4 regions of the Bittarella massiliensis (ex Durand et al. 2017) genome follow, and region 1 is predicted to be linked to each of the others. Evidence: riboswitches for the same ligand, from Rfam matches in the RefSeq annotation. Region 1 holds a riboswitch; each other region holds the start of a gene.

Region 1 (5,173 bases):
GAAAGAGGTCCCCCACCGACTGGCCGAAGCGGCTGTTGATCTGCTTGAAGTCCCGCAGGGAGAGGACCGCCACCGTGAAGGTGGGCAGCCGCTTTTCAAAGAGGAGCAGGTCGATGAGGTTGACCAGTTCCTGCCGGTTGGGTGCGCCGGTGAGGGAGTCCAGAGACATCTGCTTGTTCTGCAGGTGCAGGTAGATGATGAGCAGGGCGCAGGTCGCCGCCGAGCCCGAGAGGATGACGGTGGGGAAAAACTGCTGCACCAGGATGACGACGAAGGCCACCGCCGGAAAGGAGAGGAGGATGGTCCTCGTCGAGCGCTCCACCGAGTGCCGAAAGCGCAGCACCAGCAGGATGCTGGCGGCGCAGTAGGCGTAAAAGAGCAGGTAGGTCAGGGCGATCCACTCCCCCTGCCGGTAGCCGCCTTCGGGGGTGATGGAGAAGAGCTTGCCGGTGAGGGGGTCGGCCAGGGCCAGCAGGGCGTAGAGGACGCCGAGGGTGATCCCCCCGGCAAAGACCCAGCGCAGCATGGGCTGCCCCTTGCAGAGGATGGCGGCCGAGTAGAGAAAATAGGCCAGCCCCATCAGGGGGGTGCAGATGAAGTAGAGGGTGGTCACCCCCCAGACCAGCCACTGGGGGGCCAGGCCGGGGCGCATCAGCAGCAGGGTGGAGAGGATGTTGGTGGAGACCGCCAAAAAGGTGATGATCAGGCAGCCCTGAAACACCCGATTTTTCAAGCTGGGCAGCGGACTGCCCCGACGGGAGTACCCCCAGATGATGAGCAGTATGACTGCCGAAACGCACTCCGGCGCGATGTCCCAGCGCATGCGATCCCTCCGCCGCCCCACAGGGCAAAGAATAAAATCAAGAATCAAAAATCAAAGGATAAAATATGTCAAAACTGTGAAGATACGTTCATCATAGTCGAAAACCGCCAAAAAGGCAATGAAAATCCACTGCCGTCATCCCCGCGCCGCCCCTCTGTTTGGAAAAGGGCACAAAAAGGGGTATAATGAAAAGCAGAAAGCGCCCCCGCACCGGCTGTCGCCCGGCGCAGGGGGCGGAGGAGGCAAAAACGGTGGCCAACATCTTTGACTATCTGGAATGGCGGGGCGACCTGCGCTTTGACCAGGCGCCCTTTACCTGCGTGGACAACCTCATCCTCTGCCGGCTGTCCTATGTCCCCTTTGACGGGGTGGTCCCCCCGCCGGGGGAGGGGGGACCGATCCCCCTGCGCCGGGCGGCGGAACGGCTCCTCTCCCCGGCCTTTGCCCGCCAGACAGAGGCCATGTGGGCGCGCGACCGCGACCTGCTGCGGGCCCTGGCCGCCAGTGCCCGCTTTGGCGAGATGCCCCTTTTGGGCTATGTCAACGACGTGGACGCCGACGAGCAAAAGCAGTTTTCCGCCCTCTGCGCCCTGCCCGGCGACGGCACCGGCTTTGCCGCCTTCCGGGGGACCGACAACACCCTGGTGGGCTGGAAGGAGGACTTCAACATGGGCTTTGCCACCCCGGTGCCCGCCCAGAGGGAGGCGGTCTCCTACCTCTGCCGAGCGGTGGAGCGAGGGCCGGCGAGCTGGCGGGTGGGGGGCCACTCCAAGGGGGGCAACCTGGCGGTCTACGCCGCCGCCTTTGCCCCGGCCCCGGTGCAGGAGCGGCTGCTCTGGGTGCAGAACAACGACGGCCCCGGCTTTGACGGCGGGGTGCTGGATGGCCCGGGCTACCGGGCGGTGCGGGAGCGGGTGCACACCTACCTGCCCCAGTCCTCGGTGGTGGGGATGCTGCTGGAACACGAGGAGGCCTACACGGTGGTCCACAGCGGCCAGGTGGGGCTGATGCAGCACGACCTCTACTCCTGGGAGGTGAAGGGCCCCGGCTTTGTCTGCCTCGACGAGGTGAGCGCCAGCAGCAAGTTCATCGACAAGACCCTCAAGGACTGGGTGGCCGGGATGAGCAGGGAGGAGCGGGCCACCTTCTTCGACACCCTCTACCAGCTTCTGGCCGGCACCCAGGCCAAGACGGTGGGCGAGCTCTCCGGCGACTGGCTGCACAGCGCCGGGGCGGTGCTGCAGTCCCTCAAAAATGTGGACGAGGACACCCGCCGCCTGATGGGCCAGGTGATGGGCGGCCTCTTTCGCTCGGCGCGGGAGAACCTCCGCCCTGCCCGCCCACGGAGCGAGGGAGGGGAGCGGCGTCTGGAGTAGAGTGCCCTCTCGCCCCGGAGAGCGGGGTCGGCTGCGGCCCGGTCTCCTGTTGCCGCCAGGAAGGGGGGATTGCTTCCCGGCAGGGGGCGGCGGACGTCTCTGTCAAGAGGGCCAGGGCGGCGGAAAGAGCTTGGGAGAAGGGGGACGATTGCCCCCTTTTTCGCCGGGAGGACCTCCATACCGCCCGCCCCCGGGGTAAGAAGTCAGGGTGGTGTCTGAAGTAGGGAACCTTTCGCCCCGGAGAGGGGAGCGGGATCGGCTGCGGTCCGGTCTCCTGTCGCCGCCGGGAAGGAGGGCTTGCTTCCCGGCAGCGGGCAGCGGCCTCTCCTGTCATCTAACGGCCCGCCCGACCTCTGCGCCCGTTGTCCCTTTGCCGCCGGGTGGAAGGTCCACCCGGCGCCCCTGTGGGAGGGACGCGTCCGCCCCTGGTTGGGGCGGGGTGAAATGGGCCTTCCCCCCGACGCTCTGCCCAAACCCCGCCAAGGGCTTCTCCATGCGCCTCGGCGCTTCGGACCCCCTCTCAAAACGCGCCTGTTGTGGCACTCTTTCACCGCAATATCGGCGAAATGACGGTTGACTGGGTGCACAAGATGTAGTATGATTTGATCAATCTGTTTCAGAATCAAAACTAGATATGGAAACGAAAGCACGCGGGTGCCCGGCCTGTCATCGGGCCGGGCGGCAACAGGGAAGACGGGTGAAAAGCCCGCGCGGTCCCGCCGCCGTAAGGAGAGAGCACGCCCCAACTGCCACTGGTTCCCCCGGGAGCTGGGAAGGCGGGGCGCGCGTGGAATCCGAGCCGGAATACCTGCCCGCTGTGCGCGCGCTGCCACGGTGTATGGCGTCAAACGGGCTCTGGTGAGTGACTTTTGTCGCGCCCCTGCCTGCCTTTGGCCGGCAGGGGCTTTTCAGCGCTCTGGGCGTCTCCAGCGGTTTTCTGAAACCACTTTGATGGGAGGACACAATACGATGATCGAATCGATTCGCAAGCGCAGCGGGGACATTGTCCCCTTTGATCCGGAGAAGATCACCTGGGCCATCTTCAAGGCGGCCGCCGCCGTGGGGGGAGACGACTGGCATCGGGCGGAGGAGCTCTCCCGCCAGGTGGTGGAGATGGCCTCGTCCCGCACCGGCGTGCTGGACGTGGAGGAGGTGCAGGACATGGTGGAAAAGGTCCTCATCGAAAACCGCCACGCCCGCACCGCCAAGGCCTACATCCTCTACCGGGAGAAGCGCCAGGGCGCCCGGGAGGCCAACGCCCTCATCGGCGCCACCATCGACATGTTCTCCCAGTACCTGGACGACATGGACTGGAAGATCCAGGAGAACGCCAACACCCAAAAGTCCATCAACGGGATGAACAACTACATCCGCGAGGCCTTTACCAAGCAGTACTGGCTCCACGAGATCTATCCCGAGGAGATCCGCCGCGCCCACACCTCGGGGGACCTGCACCTGCACGACCTGGGCTTTTTCGGCCCCTACTGCGCCGGGTGGGACCTGCGCCAGCTGCTGATGCAGGGCTTTGGCGGGGTGCCCGGCAAGGTGGAGAGCGGCCCGGCCAAGCACCTGCGCTCCTTTTTGGGGCAGATCGTCAACTCCACCTTCACCACCCAGGGCGAGTCGGCCGGCGCCCAGGCCTGGTCCTCCTTTGACACCTACTGCGCCCCCTTCATCCGCTACGACCACATGGACTACGCCGCGGTGAAACAGGCGCTGCAGGAGTTCATCTTCAACCTCAACGTCCCCACCCGGGTGGGCTTTCAGTGCCCCTTCTCCAACCTGACCTTCGACATCGTGGTCCCCTCCACCCTCAAGGACGAGTGCGTGGTCATCGGCGGCCAGCCCATGGACGCCTGCTACGGCGACTTTCAGGCCGAGATGGACCTGCTCAACACCGCCTTCTGCGACGTGATGATGGAGGGGGACCGCCACGGCCGGGTCTTCACCTTCCCCATCCCCACCATCAACGTCACCAAGGAGTTTGACTGGCAGAGCCCGGTGGTGGACAAATTCATGGAGATCACCTGCAAGTACGGCATCCCCTACTTCTCCAACTACATCAACTCCGACCTCTCCCCCGAGGACGCCCTCTCCATGTGCTGCCGGCTGCGGCTTGACACCAGCGAGCTGCGCAAGCGAGGCGGTGGCCTCTTCGGCTCCAACCCCATGACCGGCTCCATCGGGGTGGTCACCCTCAATCTGCCCCGGCTGTGCTACCTGGCCCAGGACGAGGAGGACCTGATGCGGCGGCTGGACGGGCTGCTGGAACTGGCCAAGAACAGCCTGGAAATCAAGCGCAAGACCATTGAAAAGCAGACCGAAAATGGGATGTACCCCTACTCGGCCCACTACCTCAAAGAGGTCAAGGCCCGCACCGGCTCCTACTGGTTCAACCACTTCAACACCATCGGCCTGGTGGGGATGAACGAGGCCTGCCGCAACTTCCTGGGCTGCGAGATCACCGCCCCTGAGGGGCAGCAGTTCGCCCTGCGGGTGCTGGGCCACATGCGGGAGGTCATCACCCGCTTCCAGGAGGAGACCGGCCATGTCTACAACCTGGAGGCCACCCCCGCCGAGGGGACCAGCTACCGCCTGGCCCAGCTCGACCGGGACCGCTACCCCGACATCCTCACCGCCGGGGAGGAGGTGCCCTACTACACCAACTCCACCCAGCTGCCGGTGGGCTACACCGACGACATCTTCGAGACCCTCGACCTGCAGGACGACCTGCAGTGCATGTACACCGGCGGCACGGTGCTCCACCTCTACCTGGGCGAGCAGATCCGGGACATCGAGGTGGCCAAGGCCCTGCTGCAAAAGGCCTTTACCAACTACAAGCTGCCCTACCTCTCTCTGACCCCCACCTTCTCGGTCTGCCCCGAGCACGGCTACATCAGCGGCGAGGTGTACAGCTGCCCCGACTGCGGCGCCGCCACCGAGGTGTGGAGCCGGGTGGTGGGCTATCTCCGCC
Region 2 (5,173 bases), on a different contig from region 1:
TCACCACCACCACCCACAAGACCCTGCGGGGTCCCCGGGGCGGCCTCATCCTCTCCAACGACCCCGAGTTGGGCAAAAAAATCGACAAGGCCATCTTCCCCGGCACCCAGGGCGGCCCGCTGGAACACATCATCGCCGCCAAGGCCGTCTGCTTTGGCGAGGCGCTGCAGCCCGCCTTCAAGGACTACCAGCGCCAGGTGGTGAAAAACGCCGCCGCCCTGGCCGCCGGCCTCACCGAGCGGGGATTCCGCCTGGTCTCCGGCGGCACTGACAACCACCTGGTGCTGGTGGACCTGCAGAACTTCGACCTCACCGGCAAGGAGTTTGAGCGCCGGCTGGACGAGGTCTACATCACCGTCAACAAAAACGCCATCCCCTTTGACCCCAAGAGCACCTTTGTCACCAGCGGCATCCGCGCCGGCAGCCCGGCGGTCACCACCCGCGGCCTCAAGGAAGCGGACATGACCGAGATCGCCGAGCTCATCTACCTGGCCGCCGCCGACTTTGCGGGCCAGGCCGACGCCATCCGCCAGCGGGTGGGGGCCCTGTGCGAAAAATATCCCCTCTACCTCTAAAAAACAGGGGAGACTGTGTTACAATAGCAGATGGGCCGGCGGGGAGAAGCCCGCCGGCCCATCTGTTTTGACTTCACTTTGCAAAAAACAGGAGGAGACCGCCATGCCCTTGGCCGACCGCATTCGCCCCCAGACCCTCGACGAGGTGGTGGGCCAGCAACACCTGCTGGCCCCCGGCTCGGTCTTTCGCAACATCGCCGACTCGGGGCAGATCCCCAACATGATCTTTTACGGCCCTTCGGGGGTGGGGAAGACCACCGTGGCCCGCATCGTGGCCAAGCAGGCGGGGAAGGAACTCCACCGCCTCAACGGCACCACCGCCTCCACCGCCGACATCAAGCAGATCATCGCCGAGCTGGACACCTTCTCCGGCGCGGGGGGGATCCTCCTCTACCTGGACGAGATCCAGTACCTGAACAAAAAGCAACAGCAGACCCTGCTGGAATTTTTGGAGGACGGCTCCATCACCCTCATCGCCTCCACCACCGAAAACCCCTATTTTTACGTCTACAACGCCATCCTCAGCCGCTCCACCATTTTTGAGTTCCGGCCGGTGGAGCCACAGGAGGTCAAGCGGGCGGTGCTGCGCGCCTTTGAGAAGATGGCGGGGGAGATGGGCTACCCCATCCACTGTCCCGACGAGGTGGCCGACTACATCGCCCAGAGCTGCGGGGGGGATGTGCGCAAGTCCCTCAACGCGGTGGAGCTGTGCTGCAACGGCACCGGCTTTGACGAGGGCGGGGAGGAAAAGACCATCACCCTGGAGCGGGCGATGCAGGTGGCCCAGCGCTCGGCCATGCGCTACGACCGGGACGGCGACGCCCACTACGACGTGATGAGCGCCCTGCAAAAGTCGATTCGCGGGTCCGACCCGGACGCGGCTGTCCACTACCTGGCCCGGCTGCTGGCGGCGGGGGACCTGCCCTCGGCCTGCCGGCGGCTGCTGGTGATCGCCAGCGAGGACGTGGGTCTGGCCTACCCCCAGTGCGTGGCCATCGTCAAGGCCTGCGTCGACAGCGCCCTGCAACTGGGGCTGCCCGAGGGGCGCATCCCCCTGGCCCAGGCCGCCATCCTCATGGCCACCGCCCCCAAATCCAATTCGGCCAACCTGGCCATCGCCGCCGCCATGGCCGACGTGGAGGCGGGCCGCTACTCCGACGTGCCCGCCTCCATCAAAGACGCCCACTACGGCGGGGCGGCCAAGATGGGCCGCGGGCTCAGCTACCGCCTGCCCCACGACTACCCCGACCACTATGTGGCCCAGCAGTACCTGCCCGACAGCCTGCGCGGCCGGGTCTACTACCAGTACGGCCCCAACAAGACCGAGCAGGCCGCCAAGGCCTACTGGGACGGGATCAAGGCCCGCCACAAGGAGGGGGAGAAGTAGCCCCTTTCCAGCAAAAAAGCCGCCCCTGCCGCAACGCGCGGTGGAGGCGGCTTTTGGCTGCCGAAAAACGGGGTCATTCCTGGGGATCTTCGCCCTTTTGACGGGCCTCTTCCTCGGCCTTGAGGCGGGCTTTCTCCTCGGCGTCCCGGCGGCGGGCCTCCTCCTTCTCGGCCTTGAGGGCGGCCACCGCGGCGTTGGCCTCTTCCGAACCGGCGATCATCACCTTGCCGTCGATGTAGACGATCTCGCCCTCCTCGACCTGGCTGTACCCCTCGTAGTCAAAGTCATCGGGCTCCTCCCGCTCCTCCTCGGGGAGGATGTCCAGGTCGTCGTAGGTGATGGCGGCCTGCCGGCGGCGTGCCTCCCGCTCCTGCTGGGCCCGCTCGGCCTTCTCCTCCTTGCGCTCCCGGTGGGTCTGGATGGAGTACCAGACCATGGCCACAAAGAAGAGCAGCAGCAGCACGCTGAAGGCCAGGAAGATCCACTGCCAACTGCCCCACTGGGCCAGCGGGGTGCGCACCAAAAAGAGGACGCAGGAGATCAAAATGAAGAGGATGGCTATTGCAACAAAAATTCCCATGGGGGAGATCGCTCCTTTTTCGTTTCAAGTCGGCGCCCCTTGTTCGCCGGGATCGATATTTTTTATCATACCATGAAACCGGCCGCAAAACAAGGAAGGCCGTCGATTTTGCGGGGAGGCCGCCCCCTGCCGAAAGGGGGAAAAATCGCTCGGTCAGGCATTGACAATTCCAAAAAATGCCTGTACCATAGGGGTGTCGGTACAGCCTTTTGGCTGTGGAGGCGGCGGGCAAAAGCCCTGCCGCCGGACGGGGAATGCGGTGCAAATCCGCAACAGTTCACTCTACTGTGAGAGGGGACGAACCCCGCAACCACTGGCGCGCGTTCTGGGCGCGCGCTGGGAAGGGCGGGGGGAGGAGTGGCGGCCAACAGGCCGCCCGCAGCCTCAAGTCAGGATATCTGCCGGCAATGTATACGTATAGTTTTTTTGTTCGATGAAACAATTTGTGTTTGTTGCACAAAAAAGCTGGCTTGCCAATGGCAAACCAGCTCCTATTTGATGAAGAAAACGACACAGTTTTTCAGAACGAAAAACTATACCCTTCTTTCGGTGAGGAAAAGATGGTACAGCAATGCGCGGGGTGAATATTGGCTCCGGCTATTTGTGTACGCTCTTTGGGGCCCGCCGAGTTTCGGCGGGCCCTTTCCTTTTTCCCCCGAAGGGAACAAAAAAAGGAGAGAGACAATGACAAAACGACTGACAAGCTTGGTCCTGGCGCTCTGTCTGGCGCTGGGCGCCCTGCTGACCCCGGCCTATGCCGCGGCCGGCGCCCCTCGGGGCGGCGCCGGGATCAGCACCACCCTGCGGGTCGAGGGGTACGGCTTTACGGCGGTTGAGCCGACGGCCATCACCCTGCCCGACACCTACAAGTCCCTGCCCGAATATGGCCTCACGGCCTGGGCGGACAAGGACCCCGGTTTTTACACCCCCCTGCATGTATTGGCGCAGTACTGCGTGGACAACGGCCTGGACCCGGCGGACGTTATCGACGCCACTCCCGGCTTTTTGCAGGACTTTTTGGACACCAACGCCGACGCCCCGACCGATGTCTATTTCATGTACATGGTCAACGACGCCTATCCCGCAAAGGACGGCACCGGCTACCTCATCGACGGCTGCCCCCTGGCAAATGGCGACGAGGTCACCCTATACGACCTCTGGTACAGTGCATACGCCGGCAGCCTCTACACCTATTTTGCCGGTGACAGCCTGACGGCCAACACTGGCGAACCCGTCTCGGTCACCCTCATGGGCACCGCGGGGATGAACGCCGCGGCGGCGTCGCCGGTCAAGGGGGCAACCATCCTCGCCTCTAAAGACGGCGGGGCAGAGGCCGAGGTGGGCACCACCGACGAAAACGGCGTCGCCTCCCTCACCTTTGACGAGGCGGGCCGGTACACCCTCTCCGCTGTCCGCAAGAGCAGTTGGTACGACAGCAAGGGGAATCCGGCCATCGACATCAGCCGCCCCTATGCCGAGCTGACGGTCACTGAGGTGACCTACACCGACGCCGAGGCGGTGGCCAAGGCCAAAGGCGAGCTGGATCTGGGCGACCTCTCGGCGGTGAAGGGCGATTTGACCCTGCCCACCGCCGGCAGCGCCGGGACCAGCATCGCCTGGCAGAGCGACAATCAAGCGGTCCTCGGCGACAACGGCAAGCTCACCCGCCCCACTGACGGGGTGGATGTGACCCTCACCCTCACCGCCACCATCTCCCGCGGCACGGCAAGCGACACCAAGGTCTTTTCGGTCACCGTCAAGGCCGTCACCGCCGACGAGGTGCGCGCCGAGATCCAGGCCGCGGTGGACGGGGTGAGCCTCTCTGCGACCAACGGTCTCTATGTGCGGGAGACCGATTGGGACAGCGATTACAACGACGTGCCGGTGGACAATGTCGAGACCACCTGGCAGTTGCAGATGGACCGCACCGACATTTCAGTCGAGGTGGTCTCCAGCGGCAACGCCAACATCTCCGCTGCGGCGGGCGATGAAAACGGGAAGGTCACCTTCACCGACGAAAAGGTGCAGGGAGAGGTCACCTTCCGCTTCTCCAAGGCGAGTGTCCCCGGCGTCTTTTGCGAAAAGACCGTTCTGGTCACCGTGCCGGCGCACACAAAGACCACCCAGGAGCAGATCGACGGCGCCGCCGCCCTCTTTGGCGGGGCGGACAGATTTGCCCTCATCGGCCTGGACAATGCCGACGCCGACCACGTGGTGGGCCCGCTGAAACTGCAAAAGACCCTCTCCTCCTATGGGGTGAGCGGGTATAGCGACGTCGCGCTGAAGTGGGCGAGTGACAACACCGCTGTTATCGATCCGCCCTCCTACGGCTCCAGCTCGGTGAAGGTCAACCGGCCCGCCTACGGCGAGCCCGACGCCACCGTCAAGCTGACCCTCACCATCGACAAGGACAGTTACACCTCCGGCTCGGTCACCAAGCGGACGGTGGAGATTCCCCTCACGGTCCCCGCTGTCACCCAGCAGGAGCACGACGCCGCCCAGACGGCCGTCGATGCGGCGCTGGCGGGGGTCACCCTCGACGGCTTTACCGAGATGAGCAGCCTGGGGCTGACCGAAATCGACCCCCAGGCGCTGGAATTCGACATCCAGCTCAAGGATGTCGGCGACCTG
Region 3 (5,173 bases), on a different contig from region 1:
GTTGTGGCAGAAGGCGAGGGTGAGGGCAAAGGCGGGGTCCTCTTTCCCCTGCGCTGCCAGCAGTTGGGCGATCTCATCGCCCTCCGACCCGCCGGCGACCACCTGCAGGTTGACGGGGGCCGCCTCCCCCAGCTGGTCGCAGGGGAGGGACCAGGTCAGTTCCCCCGCCCCCTCGACGGAGAGGGTGCGGGTCAGGGGCGCGCCGCTCTCGGCGGCGGCCTGCAGCTCCTGCGGGGTCAGGCAGTTTTGGTTGGCGCCCTCGGCAAAGCGGGCCCCCTCCTCCGCCAGGGCCTGGGCGGCGGCCGCCCGCTCCTCCTCGGTGGCGCCGTCGCTCTGGGCCAGGGTCTGGGCGCTATTCAGCGCGCGGCGCAGGGCGCCCAGGGCGTTCCAGGAGTATTCGCCGGCGGCGTTCCCCTCCTGGGCGCCGTCGAGAAGGGCCTGGGCGGCCTCGATCTGCGCCCCCAGTTCCCCGCCGCGTTCGGCCGGTTCGATGGTGGTCAGTTTGAAGATCCCCGCCGCGGCGAGGAGGGCAAAAATGCCCACAACGGCCCACAGGCGGGCCTTTTTTTTCCAGGTGCTCATCGGCATCTCCCTCTTGGTTGGTCGGTGCGCGCAAAGGGCGACCGGCGACGGGGCCGGTCGCCCTTTTCAGCGGGTGGGTGCGAACAGTAGACGGTCAGGCCCGGCGGCGCTTGCAGGCGAGGGCCAGCGAAAGGGCGGCCAGCGCGGCGGCCAGCAGGGCTGCCGGGGCAGAGGCGTCGGCGGTGTTGGCGCTGGCGTCGCCGCCCGTCTCAGAGCTGGGTCCATCCAGCAGGGCGGCGGCCTGCTGAGCCACCTCGTCGGCCAGCCGGCCGTTTTGCAGGTACTTCAAGTCCCCTTCCAGGATGCCGTCGCGGTACCCCTGGATCTCTCGGGCAATCGCCAGCAGCTGGGCGGCGTTTTCGGCGGTGACGGGGATGGGCTGTCCGTCTTTCATCAACAACTGGGCGGTCATCAGGTTGACCAGGTCCACCTTGGCCGGGCTCAGGTACTGCTCGATCTCGGAAATTTTGGCCAGGTCGGCGGGGAGCAGTCCCTCCAGCGCTCGGTCCAGCTCCTGGATGAGGGGGCGGCTCTCCAGGGTGATCTCCGCCCCGCCGAGTTTGTCGGCAATCAACTGGGCGGCAGCGGCCATCTGCTCCTCGATGGCGGCCACCCGGGCGCGGCTGTCGGCCAGCCGCTGCCGGTTGGCCAGTTTCTCCCGCTGGGCGTCGGGGAGGGCCTCATAGCGCGATTGCAGGCTGTCCACCGCGGCGCGGTCGCCGGAGGTGAGGGCGGAAAGGGCGGGCAGGGCGGCGATGTCCTCGTCCAGCTTCTGGACGATCGCCTCCTGGCGCAGGGTCTCGATGGCGGCCGCCGCCTTTTGCAGGGTGTCGGCGCCGGTAATCTGTGAGCGCTCCTGGGCGGAGAGGGCCTCGTAGGCCGAGAGCAGGGCGCTCACCTTGTCCGCGTCTTGCAGGGTGAGGGACGAGAGGTCGAGAGAGGCGATGCCCTGGTTGATGCGGGCGATGGGGTCGGCGGTGGAGAGGGCCAAGATCTCCTCCAACTTGCCGTGGTTTGTCACCTTGGCCTGTTCGGCGGCAGAGAGGGCGCGGTAGCGGCTCTCCACCCGCCGGGCCTCCGCCAGGTTGATATAGCGGTAGGAGTCGGCGTCGGGCAGCCGCTCGATCTGGCGCTGCACATCGGCGGCGGTGATGGCGGTGTCCCCCTTGTTGCCGTAGCAGTAGAGGTAGCTGGCGTCGTTGTACCAGACCAGCGAGCCGTTGGGGGCGATGGCGATGCTCTGGGTGCAGTACTGGCGGCGGCCGATGCCCGGGACCACCTCGACCTGGGGAGCGGTCTGGCCCTCCCTGTCTTTTAAGATGAAGAGGTTGTCGGAATTCTCGTTGGCCACAAAGTAGAGATAGACCTGGTTGCCGTTTTCGGCGCTGGCGTAGGCGGTGGTCAGGGCGGCGGAGCCGGCGCTGTTGACGGTGCCGGTCTGGTAGAGGGTGGTCATGGTGTTGACGTCGACGACAAAGACCGGCATCTGCGCGCCAAACCCCTGGCCGGCCAGGTAGAGCCGGTCGTTGTAGATGACCGGGGAGGACTGGGTGTCGCCCCCCGAGATGCCGGCCGTCCACTCCCGCAGGCTGGCCTGGTCCAACTTGCCGTCGGCGCGCAGTTTGTAGCTGCGCACCGCCGCCCCCGCCGTGGGGTGGCCGGAGGAGAGGTAGACGCGGCCATCCTTTTCATAGTAAAAGGGGGTGGAGCGGGCGTTGTAGCCGCTGGGCAGCGAGAAGGTGTCGGCCACCGCGCCGGTCTTGTAGTTGACCGACCAGACGGTGCTGGAGCCGGTATAGTTGGCGTCGGTGAAGACGGCGTAGTCCCCGGCAAAGGCCACGCCGTTTGTGTTGAAGCCGGCGTCGGAGGGGGAGGCGACGGTCCAGTTTGCGGCCTTGACCTCGGTGGTGCTGGCGGGATTTTCGTCGGCGGTGTCAAAGCAGGCGTAGACCCCGCCGGTGCGGTAGGAGCCGGTGAACACCCGCCCGTCGTGGCAGATGACCGGGCTCTGCATGGCCGAACCCGGCAGCTCCTGGGTGACGTAGAGCTGCTCGAGGGTCTCGGCGTCAAAGACGCGCAGGAAGTTTTTCTGCACCCCGGTGGCGTCGGCATCCAGGTTGTTGATCTCGCAGGGGACGAAGATTTTGCCGTCCCCCGCGCCCAGGATCATGGTGTACTGGTTGTGGGCCGCGCCGAAGACCGGGGCGCTGGCCACCTCTTTGCCGCTGTCCAGCTCGTACTTGCGCAGGCGCTGGAAACTGTAATTGTAGACGTAGTTCCCCAGGATGACCGGGGTGCCCGACGAGTCGGTCCAGGAGGTGGAGTCGCCGACTTGCTTCTCCCACTTGCGTTCGATCTCGCCGGCGGTGGTGGGGGTTTTGGCGTCGGAGACGCCTTTGAGCCCGTCGGTCCCTAAAAACTGGGGCCAGCCCAGTTCTGTCGACGGCTCTGCCGCCAGGGCGGGCAGGCTGCCGGAGGCGCAGAGGCAGAGCGCCAGCAGCGCCGCTGTCGCCCGCTTTTTTACAGAGATGTTTCCCATTTTCTTCTCTTCCTCTCGATGGTCGCGGGGATGGCAGCCGGGGGAGGACGACAAAAAAAGACCGTCGTCCGACGGCCTTTCGTGCAAAAAGGGCGGGCGCAGGGCGGCCCAGCCTGTTTTGGCACTTTTGTCCTCGGCCGGAACTACTCATACACCCTGTTGCGGCAGGTCTCCTGACTCGGATGTCTCCCTACTCTCCAACCCGCCTTCCCAGGCCCAGATGCCCAGTGGCGGCAGCGAAGCTGCCGTTGGATTTCGCCATCCTCACAGTAGCGGCGACTGTCACGGATTTTCACCGTGTTCCCTCTTGCTCGCCCCCGAGGGGCGACCACAACGAACCATTCTGTTTTTGATGAGACCACTATACCACGGCCCTGGCCCGCAAGTCAATTTGAAGGGGGACTTTGCCGGAGATGCGCGCCTGGAAAGTTTTGTTCCCGGCTGGACGGGCCATCTTGCCGCCGGCTGGATAACGGCGGGGCGGCTGTGAAAAATAAGGGGGAGGGAAAGGAGGGGGCGCGTTTGACCCCATTCACAGCCTATTTGGAGGGGCTCGAGACGGTGTGGCAGCGGGCGGTCCTCGGTGAGGTCCTGCGCTGGGTGGGGGAGAAGTTTCCCGATTTGACCCCTAAAATTGCCTGGAACCAGCCGATGTTCACCGACCACGGCACCTTTATCATCGGCTTTAGCGCCGCAAAGGCCCATCTGGCGGTGGCCCCGGAGAGGGCCGGGATCCTCCGCTTCTCCGGCGCGATCGAACGGGCGGGGTACCGCCACAGCAAGGAGCTCATCCGCATCCCCTGGGGGCAGGCGGTGGACTTTGCGCTGCTGGAAGAGATCATCCGCTTCAACGTAGAGGACAAGCGGGACTGCGCCGCGTTTTGGCGGGGGTAAAGCCGCTCGCCGCGCCGATTCCCCTGCGGGGGCAGAGAGGCGGGGGCCTGCACAGGGGAAAAAGAAAAAAACCGGCGCAAATCGCGCCGGGCGTTGCCGTCGGGGTCTATACCGTGAAAAGATGCCCGCCGCACACCTGCGAGAAACGGCAAAATAAAAAAATGAGCCCGAGCGCGAATGCGCCCAGGCTCAGACTGGTGGAGCAGGCGATGGGAATCGAACCCACAACCTCAGCTTGGGAAGCTGATGTTTTACCACTAAACTACGCCTGCACCTGTAAGTGCTTTACTATTATAGTACGGCTTGCCCCCAAACGTCAAGCCCCGGGCGAGAAATTGCAAAAAAATTCCCCTTTCCCGCCCCTTCGACAGGGCGGGGGGCAGCTGTGGGAAAAAGGGCGTTGTGCGCGGGCGGAAAAGGTGCTATTTTAGAGGGGAGAAAGAGGGGGATCGAGCGATGAAAGAGGCAAAGGGGGAGAAGCGGGTGTGGATTTTGTATGCGGTGTTGTCGGCGGTGTTTGCCGCCCTCACCTCGATTTTGGCCAAGGTGGGCATTGAGAAGATCGACTCCAACCTGGCCACCGCCATCCGCACGGCGGTGGTGTTGGTGATGGCCTGGGGGATCGTCTTTCTCACCGGCGCCCAGGCGGGGCTGCGGCAGATCGGCGGGCGCAGCATGGTCTTTTTGGTGCTGTCGGGGCTGGCCACCGGGGCCTCCTGGCTGTTTTACTACAAGGCCATCCAGATGGGGGAGGTCTCCCGGGTGGTGCCCATCGACAAGTTCAGCGTGGTCATCACTATGGTGCTGGCCTTCGTCTTTTTGCACGAGAAGATCACCCTGAAGACCGCCCTGGGCGGGGTGCTGATCACCGCGGGGACCTTTGTCATGATCTTGTGACCCGGCCTCGGCCGGGAGAGCGGTCGGGCCGCCCCTGACAAAGGCGGGCAAAAGGCGGGAGAGGAGCGACGCGGCTCCCTCCCGCCTTTCTCTGTGCCCTGCGGGCGTGTGGGGGCGGCGCGCCGCGGCCGGGGAAGGGGGAAAACGCCCCCCTTTTACAAGGCGGGCGCACGGTGCGGTTGCCTTTTTGCCGGCAAGCAGTGTTGCCGGCCTTTCCCCAGGGGCGGAGAAACCGCCGCCCACAAGGGGCTTGCCGTTGTC
Region 4 (5,173 bases), on a different contig from region 1:
TCTTCCTGGCCCCCCTCCTCTCCTCCGCCCTCATGGGGCTTGTGGCCTGGGGCGGGTACCACCTGCTGCACCTGCTGGTCAAGAGCAATCTGGTCTGCACCCTGGTGGCCATCCTGCTGGCCGCCAGCTGCTACTTTGTGTTGGTGCTGGCCCTGCGGTGCTTCTCCAAAAAAGAGCTCTACGAGCTCCCCCTGGGCCGCACCATCGCCACCTTGGCAGGCCGTTTGGGGCTGCTGAAATAAACGCAACTAAAAAAGTGCTGTCCGATCGGACAGCACTTTTTTTGCTCACACCCCACACAGGCGGGTGGATCGGGATCGTCTGAAAGCCGGTCTTTCTTACCCCGACGACTGTGGCCCCCCATGCGGGTGGTGGATGGGGATTTTGCAGACTTTCAAGCGTCGGACAACACTACTCTATCTCCCGGTAGTACCGGCACATCTGCAGCAAGAGCCCCTTATAGCGGGCGGTGTCGGTGGTCATGGCCACCCAGGTATTGGCGGGGGCCACTCCTGCGGGATCCGCCACCGTCTCGCCGTCCCGGTCACCGGCATCGTCCCGCACCCAGACATGGCGCTCTTCCCCGCCGCAGACGGCTCCGTCCATCGCCCAGGCCACGGCGATGGCGTCATGGATGATGTTGGAATCCTGCCCTTTGACAAAGGCATTGTGGCGGGAATAGGTGAAGAGCTCCTTGAGCAGCGCGGCCTTGGGGCCGTCGCCGCAGGCGGCGATGAGCTCGTCCAAATCTGCCTCGCTCAGGGCGCCGTCGCAGGTGGCGTTGAGCCCCACCATGTGGGTGGGCAGCTTTTCAAAGCAGATGCGGGCGGCGGTGGGGTCTTTAAAGATGTTTGCCTCGGCATAGGGGCTCTGGTTGCCCATCTCAATGCCGCCGCCCATGATGTAGAAGCGGGAGATGAGGCCCGGCAGATTGGGATAGCGCATCAGGGCCTTGGCCACGTTGGTCAGGGGGCCGACGGCAAAGAGGAGCAGCTCGCCCCCCGCCCGCACCGCCTCGCGGTAGATGACGTCGCAGGCCTCGTCCTCATCCAGGGGCCGGCGGCCCTCCGGCAGGAGGATGCTGGCGATACCGGTGCTGCCGTGGACCGGGCTCACATAGTCGTCGCCCCGGTCGTATTTCTTAAAAAAGGGCTCTTTGGCCCCCGCCGCCACCTGGGCGCCGATGGCCAGCACCTCGTTGAGGGCGCGGGCGTTGTAGAGGGTCTTCTTCAAGGGCATGTTGCCGTAGACCGCCGTGATGGCCCGGATGTCAAAATGGGGGCAGCTTTGGGCGAGAGCCAGGGCAAAGGCGTCGTCCACACCGGGGTCGCAGTCGATGAGCACGGGAATGCGCGTCACAGGGATCGCCTCCAAACAATTTAGTCTTGTCTCCATCATACCAGATGACAGCGGGCGGGCAAAGGACAAAAGACCTGTTGGAGGGAGAGAAAGCAGGCCCCCGCCATGCCGTCAACACACAACAGCACAATGCAAAAAACTTTCATTTGGAAGAGCGCCCCTTTTGAAAGCGGGTGTTGCGTTGCAGACCTTGGGCAAACCGGCGACCTGTCGCACAATCGTCAAAACCGGCCTGCGCCGCTCGCCGTAAAATACGGGGGGGGCGGTGGCACTCGTGGAGCAATTTACAACAATGGAAGTTTATGTTATAATGGCCCAAATTGAATAGTCAATTTGTTTGGGGTATGGTTTGAAAGGCAATCTGCCGAGTAGATGAAAAGGGAAACCGGTTGGAATCCGGTGCAATCGCCATTACTGTATTTGACAAAACGGGAACGACATTTGCCATTGGGATGCTCACCACAGGTGAAAATGCAAACTGAGAAGGCGTCGTTTCGGAAGCAAACTCTGCTTCGGTCATAAGTCAGGAGACCTGCCATACCCCCGTCGGATCGATCCTCCCGGGCGAGGGAATATTGCCGAGTATTGTTTTGCGGTAGCATGCCGTCTCCAAGGAATTTGACTGTTCTATGGGGCGCGTTTGCCTGTAAAAGATATTTGTGTGCTTTCCCCTGACGGGGAGAGCACTTTTTTATTTTTGCAGGGGGTGAAGGACAGAGCAGGACACAGAAAAGGGGAAACAGGTATGCCGAGGATGGTCCTTTTGGGAACGGCCCCCTCAAAAGCAGGAGGGCTGTCTTCCAAAGGATCCTGATCCAAGGGAAAACAACAAAGGAGTTTAGAAGAAATGAAAAAAGTGGCACAGCGAATTTGGGCGTGTGCACTGGCGTTCCTCATCGCCCTCTCCTCGACGGGGGTCACCGTCTGGGCAGAAGGCGCGCCGTCGAGCGAGCCGGCTGTTGTCGACGACGTCTATCAAATCGGCACTGCGGCAGAGCTCACCTGGTTTGCAAACCAGGTCAATGGCGGCAACACGGGGATCAACGCCGTCCTCACTCAATCCATTGACTTAAACAGTCAGGCCTGGACGCCAATTGGAAACGATTACGACCACGAGTACTCCGGGACCTTTGACGGCCAAAACGAAACGATCAGCAACCTATCCATCAACGCCACAACAGGATACCAGGGACTGTTCGGCAATGTGGGAAAAACAGGCACAGTCAAAAACCTCACTGTTGGGGGGACTGTCTCTGTCAAAGCCAACGGCAACTATGTGGCTGGCCTTGTCGGCTTTAATAAGGGGACGATCGACAACTGCACCACCAATGTGAATGTGACCCGCGATTCCACATCTACAAGCGCATACACCGGCGGGATCACAGGTCAGAACAACGGCACCATTATTCGCTGCTACAATGGCGGAGCGGTTAAAGGGGTGATAGCCGGCGGCATTGCAGGCTATCAGTCAGAGGCAACCAGCAGTATTTCTGGCTGCTACAACGCCGGCGCGATCAGCTGCCCCCAGGGCAACCTGGCTTCTGGGACCGGCGGGATCGTCGGAAAGACCAACAAGACCGGCTACGTGTACAACTGTATCAATGCCGGAGTGATCGAATCGGAAAGCACCCTAGCCGCCAACTCCTATGTGGGCGGAATTGTCGGCAGAACCACCAAGAATACCGCAACACCCACTGCAGCATTTTTTAACAACTTGAACTGTGGAGAACTAAAGTCTGCGGGCAGTGTCACCGCTCCCATTGCGGGGAGCCTTCTGGACGGCAACTTCGCCGCAGGAAATGTCTTTTTGGCCGACGCGACAGACGAGGCCACCGGCGCCTATGCGGAGGAGCAGCTAAAAAGCTCTGCGGTCGTCGACAAACTCAATCGCAACGAGGGGAGCTCCTTCGTTCCAACAATCGACGAGTCTATCCAGTACGTGGCCGTCGCAAACGGCTATCCCACACTGAAGTGGCTGGCTGGCAGCGCACCGGTGGTGCCTGTGCCCGTCACGGCCGTCTCGCTCGCCGGCTCTCCCAAGGCGGGAGAAAAGCTCACCGCCAAGGCCACCGGTACGGATGGGACCGCAGCCACCAAGGTGACCTACCAGTGGCAGTCCTCCTCGGACAACGGGGGGAGCTTCACCGACATTGCGGGGGCAACCGACCCCACCTTCACCATTCCAGAAGACGGGAGCTATCTCGGCGCCCTCCTGCGGGTGCAGGTGTCGGGGGAAGAGGGCTCCTCTGCCACCTCCCAGGCAATAGGGCCGGTGGAAAAGTCTGATGCGCAGAAGTTGGCGGAAGACAAAGAGGCCCTGACCCTGAATGTCACCGGCGCCATCAAAGAGGCGCAGACCCTCGTGTTGCCCACTGCCGGCGGCAATGGGAGCGCCATCACCTGGCAGAGCGATACCCCCTCTGTCATCACCGACGCCGGCGTGGTCAAGATCCCCGACAGCGGCATCGCCAACGTCAAGTTGACCGCCCACCTCACCCTTGGCGGGGTGAGCGACAGCAAGGTGTTCTCCCTCACCGTCTATTCCGAGGCGGGGGTGGGGGACCAGGAGTATGTCGACGCCGCCAAGAAGGCGCTGGAGGACAGCTGGACAAAGCTCAATCCCGTTTACGGGAAGGACACCAACATCGTCACCGTGCTCTCCAACAGGCTGGCAGAGCTCGGCTATGAAAATGTGCAGGTGAGCATCCTCACAACCGGAAACGCCGACTACATCGCCGCTGACGGCAGCATTACCTATTACGCCAAAAACCCCAACGAGACCGACTACCTGCATTTTGCCAACGTCTCTTTGACCTTCCAACTGCAGCGCGGCGGCGCCAGCTGTGAGTACAGCAAGACCGCAACGATCCACTGGGACGCCGACTTTGTCAGGGCGACCATGACTTCGGAAATCGCCGACAAGGTCACGGAGGAGTCCATCCGGGGCAGCAACGAATCCCTCGCAGCCGTCACCTCCGATTTGACCCTCCCCAAGGTGGTCGATGACAAGAAGTGGGCCCTCATCGAGTGGAGGTCCTCCGACCCCAGCGTCATCTCCATCGACGCTAGCGGTCAGAGCTCTGCCGACACGCTGTTTGACCCCTACAAGGGGGTCATCAAGCGCGGAATGGCCGACCAGGTCGTCACCCTCACGGCAACGTTTGACTATCAGTTCGTCCGCGACGGCGATGAAGCGCCGATCACTCTCACCAAGCAGTTTGACGTGCGGGTCAAGGCGCTGGATGGCACCGAGCTGCAGGATTTGATGCAGCGGGAGCTGGATGAAAACTACACCCTCGACAAGCTGACCTATATGGGCGGCGGCGCCCTCTCGCCCGACGCAGTCGATTGGGACATCCAACTGCTGACCCCCAGCAAAACTGGGATCGCAGGTGTGGAGAACTACCAGTTTGAAGTCACCTCCAGCGACCCTGATCTCATTTCCGTCAACAGCTATCGCGCCAATGTCTACCGCCCCCTTCCCGGCCAGGCCGACCAGACAGTGGTGCTGACGGTGAAGATGTCCCATAAAAACTACAACCTGTCCGTGACCAAGACGCTCTCCCTCACGGTCAAAGCCCTCGAACAGGGGGAAATCGACAGCGCCCTCGCATTGATGGAGAGCGCCAAGCAAAACTACTTTGACGGGCTCAACAAAGGCGTCAACACCGACGCCAACCACATTTCTGGCAACCTCTCCTCCTTCCAGGAAGCCGTTTGGAACGGGGATACCCAGTCGGTCGACTGGATCTACAACTATAGGGAAACCACCGGCAAGGGGATCGTACCGGTCAGCATCGATCCGGAGCGGCCC

Evidence for each region. Region 1 has a riboswitch for cobalamin ahead of GT748_RS09085 (ribonucleoside triphosphate reductase). Riboswitches for the same ligand answer to the same signal wherever they lie in the genome.
Region 2: another riboswitch for cobalamin. It lies ahead of GT748_RS10690 (immunoglobulin-like domain-containing protein); the one in region 1 lies ahead of GT748_RS09085 (ribonucleoside triphosphate reductase).
Region 3: another riboswitch for cobalamin. It lies ahead of GT748_RS05575 (hypothetical protein); the one in region 1 lies ahead of GT748_RS09085 (ribonucleoside triphosphate reductase).
Region 4: another riboswitch for cobalamin. It lies ahead of GT748_RS01025 (immunoglobulin-like domain-containing protein); the one in region 1 lies ahead of GT748_RS09085 (ribonucleoside triphosphate reductase).

What each region holds. Positions count from the first base shown of each region.
Region 1 covers NZ_WWVY01000007.1:67,822-72,994, reverse strand. The annotation lists gene GT748_RS09095 (putative bifunctional diguanylate cyclase/phosphodiesterase) at 1-823, opposite strand, end outside; gene GT748_RS09090 (Mbeg1-like protein) at 1,009-2,199, shown strand; cobalamin riboswitch at 2,838-3,029, shown strand; gene GT748_RS09085 (ribonucleoside triphosphate reductase) at 3,169-5,173, shown strand, end outside.
Region 2 covers NZ_WWVY01000009.1:80,026-85,198, forward strand. The annotation lists gene glyA (serine hydroxymethyltransferase) at 1-575, shown strand, start outside; gene GT748_RS10680 (replication-associated recombination protein A) at 679-1,962, shown strand; gene GT748_RS10685 (MFS transporter) at 2,036-2,542, opposite strand; cobalamin riboswitch at 2,723-2,962, shown strand; gene GT748_RS10690 (immunoglobulin-like domain-containing protein) at 3,227-5,173, shown strand, end outside.
Region 3 covers NZ_WWVY01000003.1:350,092-355,264, reverse strand. The annotation lists gene GT748_RS05580 (DUF4430 domain-containing protein) at 1-582, opposite strand, end outside; gene GT748_RS05575 (hypothetical protein) at 677-3,121, opposite strand; cobalamin riboswitch at 3,268-3,469, opposite strand; gene GT748_RS05570 (iron chaperone) at 3,644-4,015, shown strand; tRNA gene GT748_RS05565 (tRNA-Gly) at 4,214-4,287, opposite strand; gene GT748_RS05560 (EamA family transporter) at 4,472-4,912, shown strand.
Region 4 covers NZ_WWVY01000001.1:217,037-222,209, reverse strand. The annotation lists gene GT748_RS01035 (putative polysaccharide biosynthesis protein) at 1-242, shown strand, start outside; gene GT748_RS01030 (nucleoside hydrolase) at 412-1,359, opposite strand; cobalamin riboswitch at 1,688-1,913, shown strand; gene GT748_RS01025 (immunoglobulin-like domain-containing protein) at 2,207-5,173, shown strand, end outside.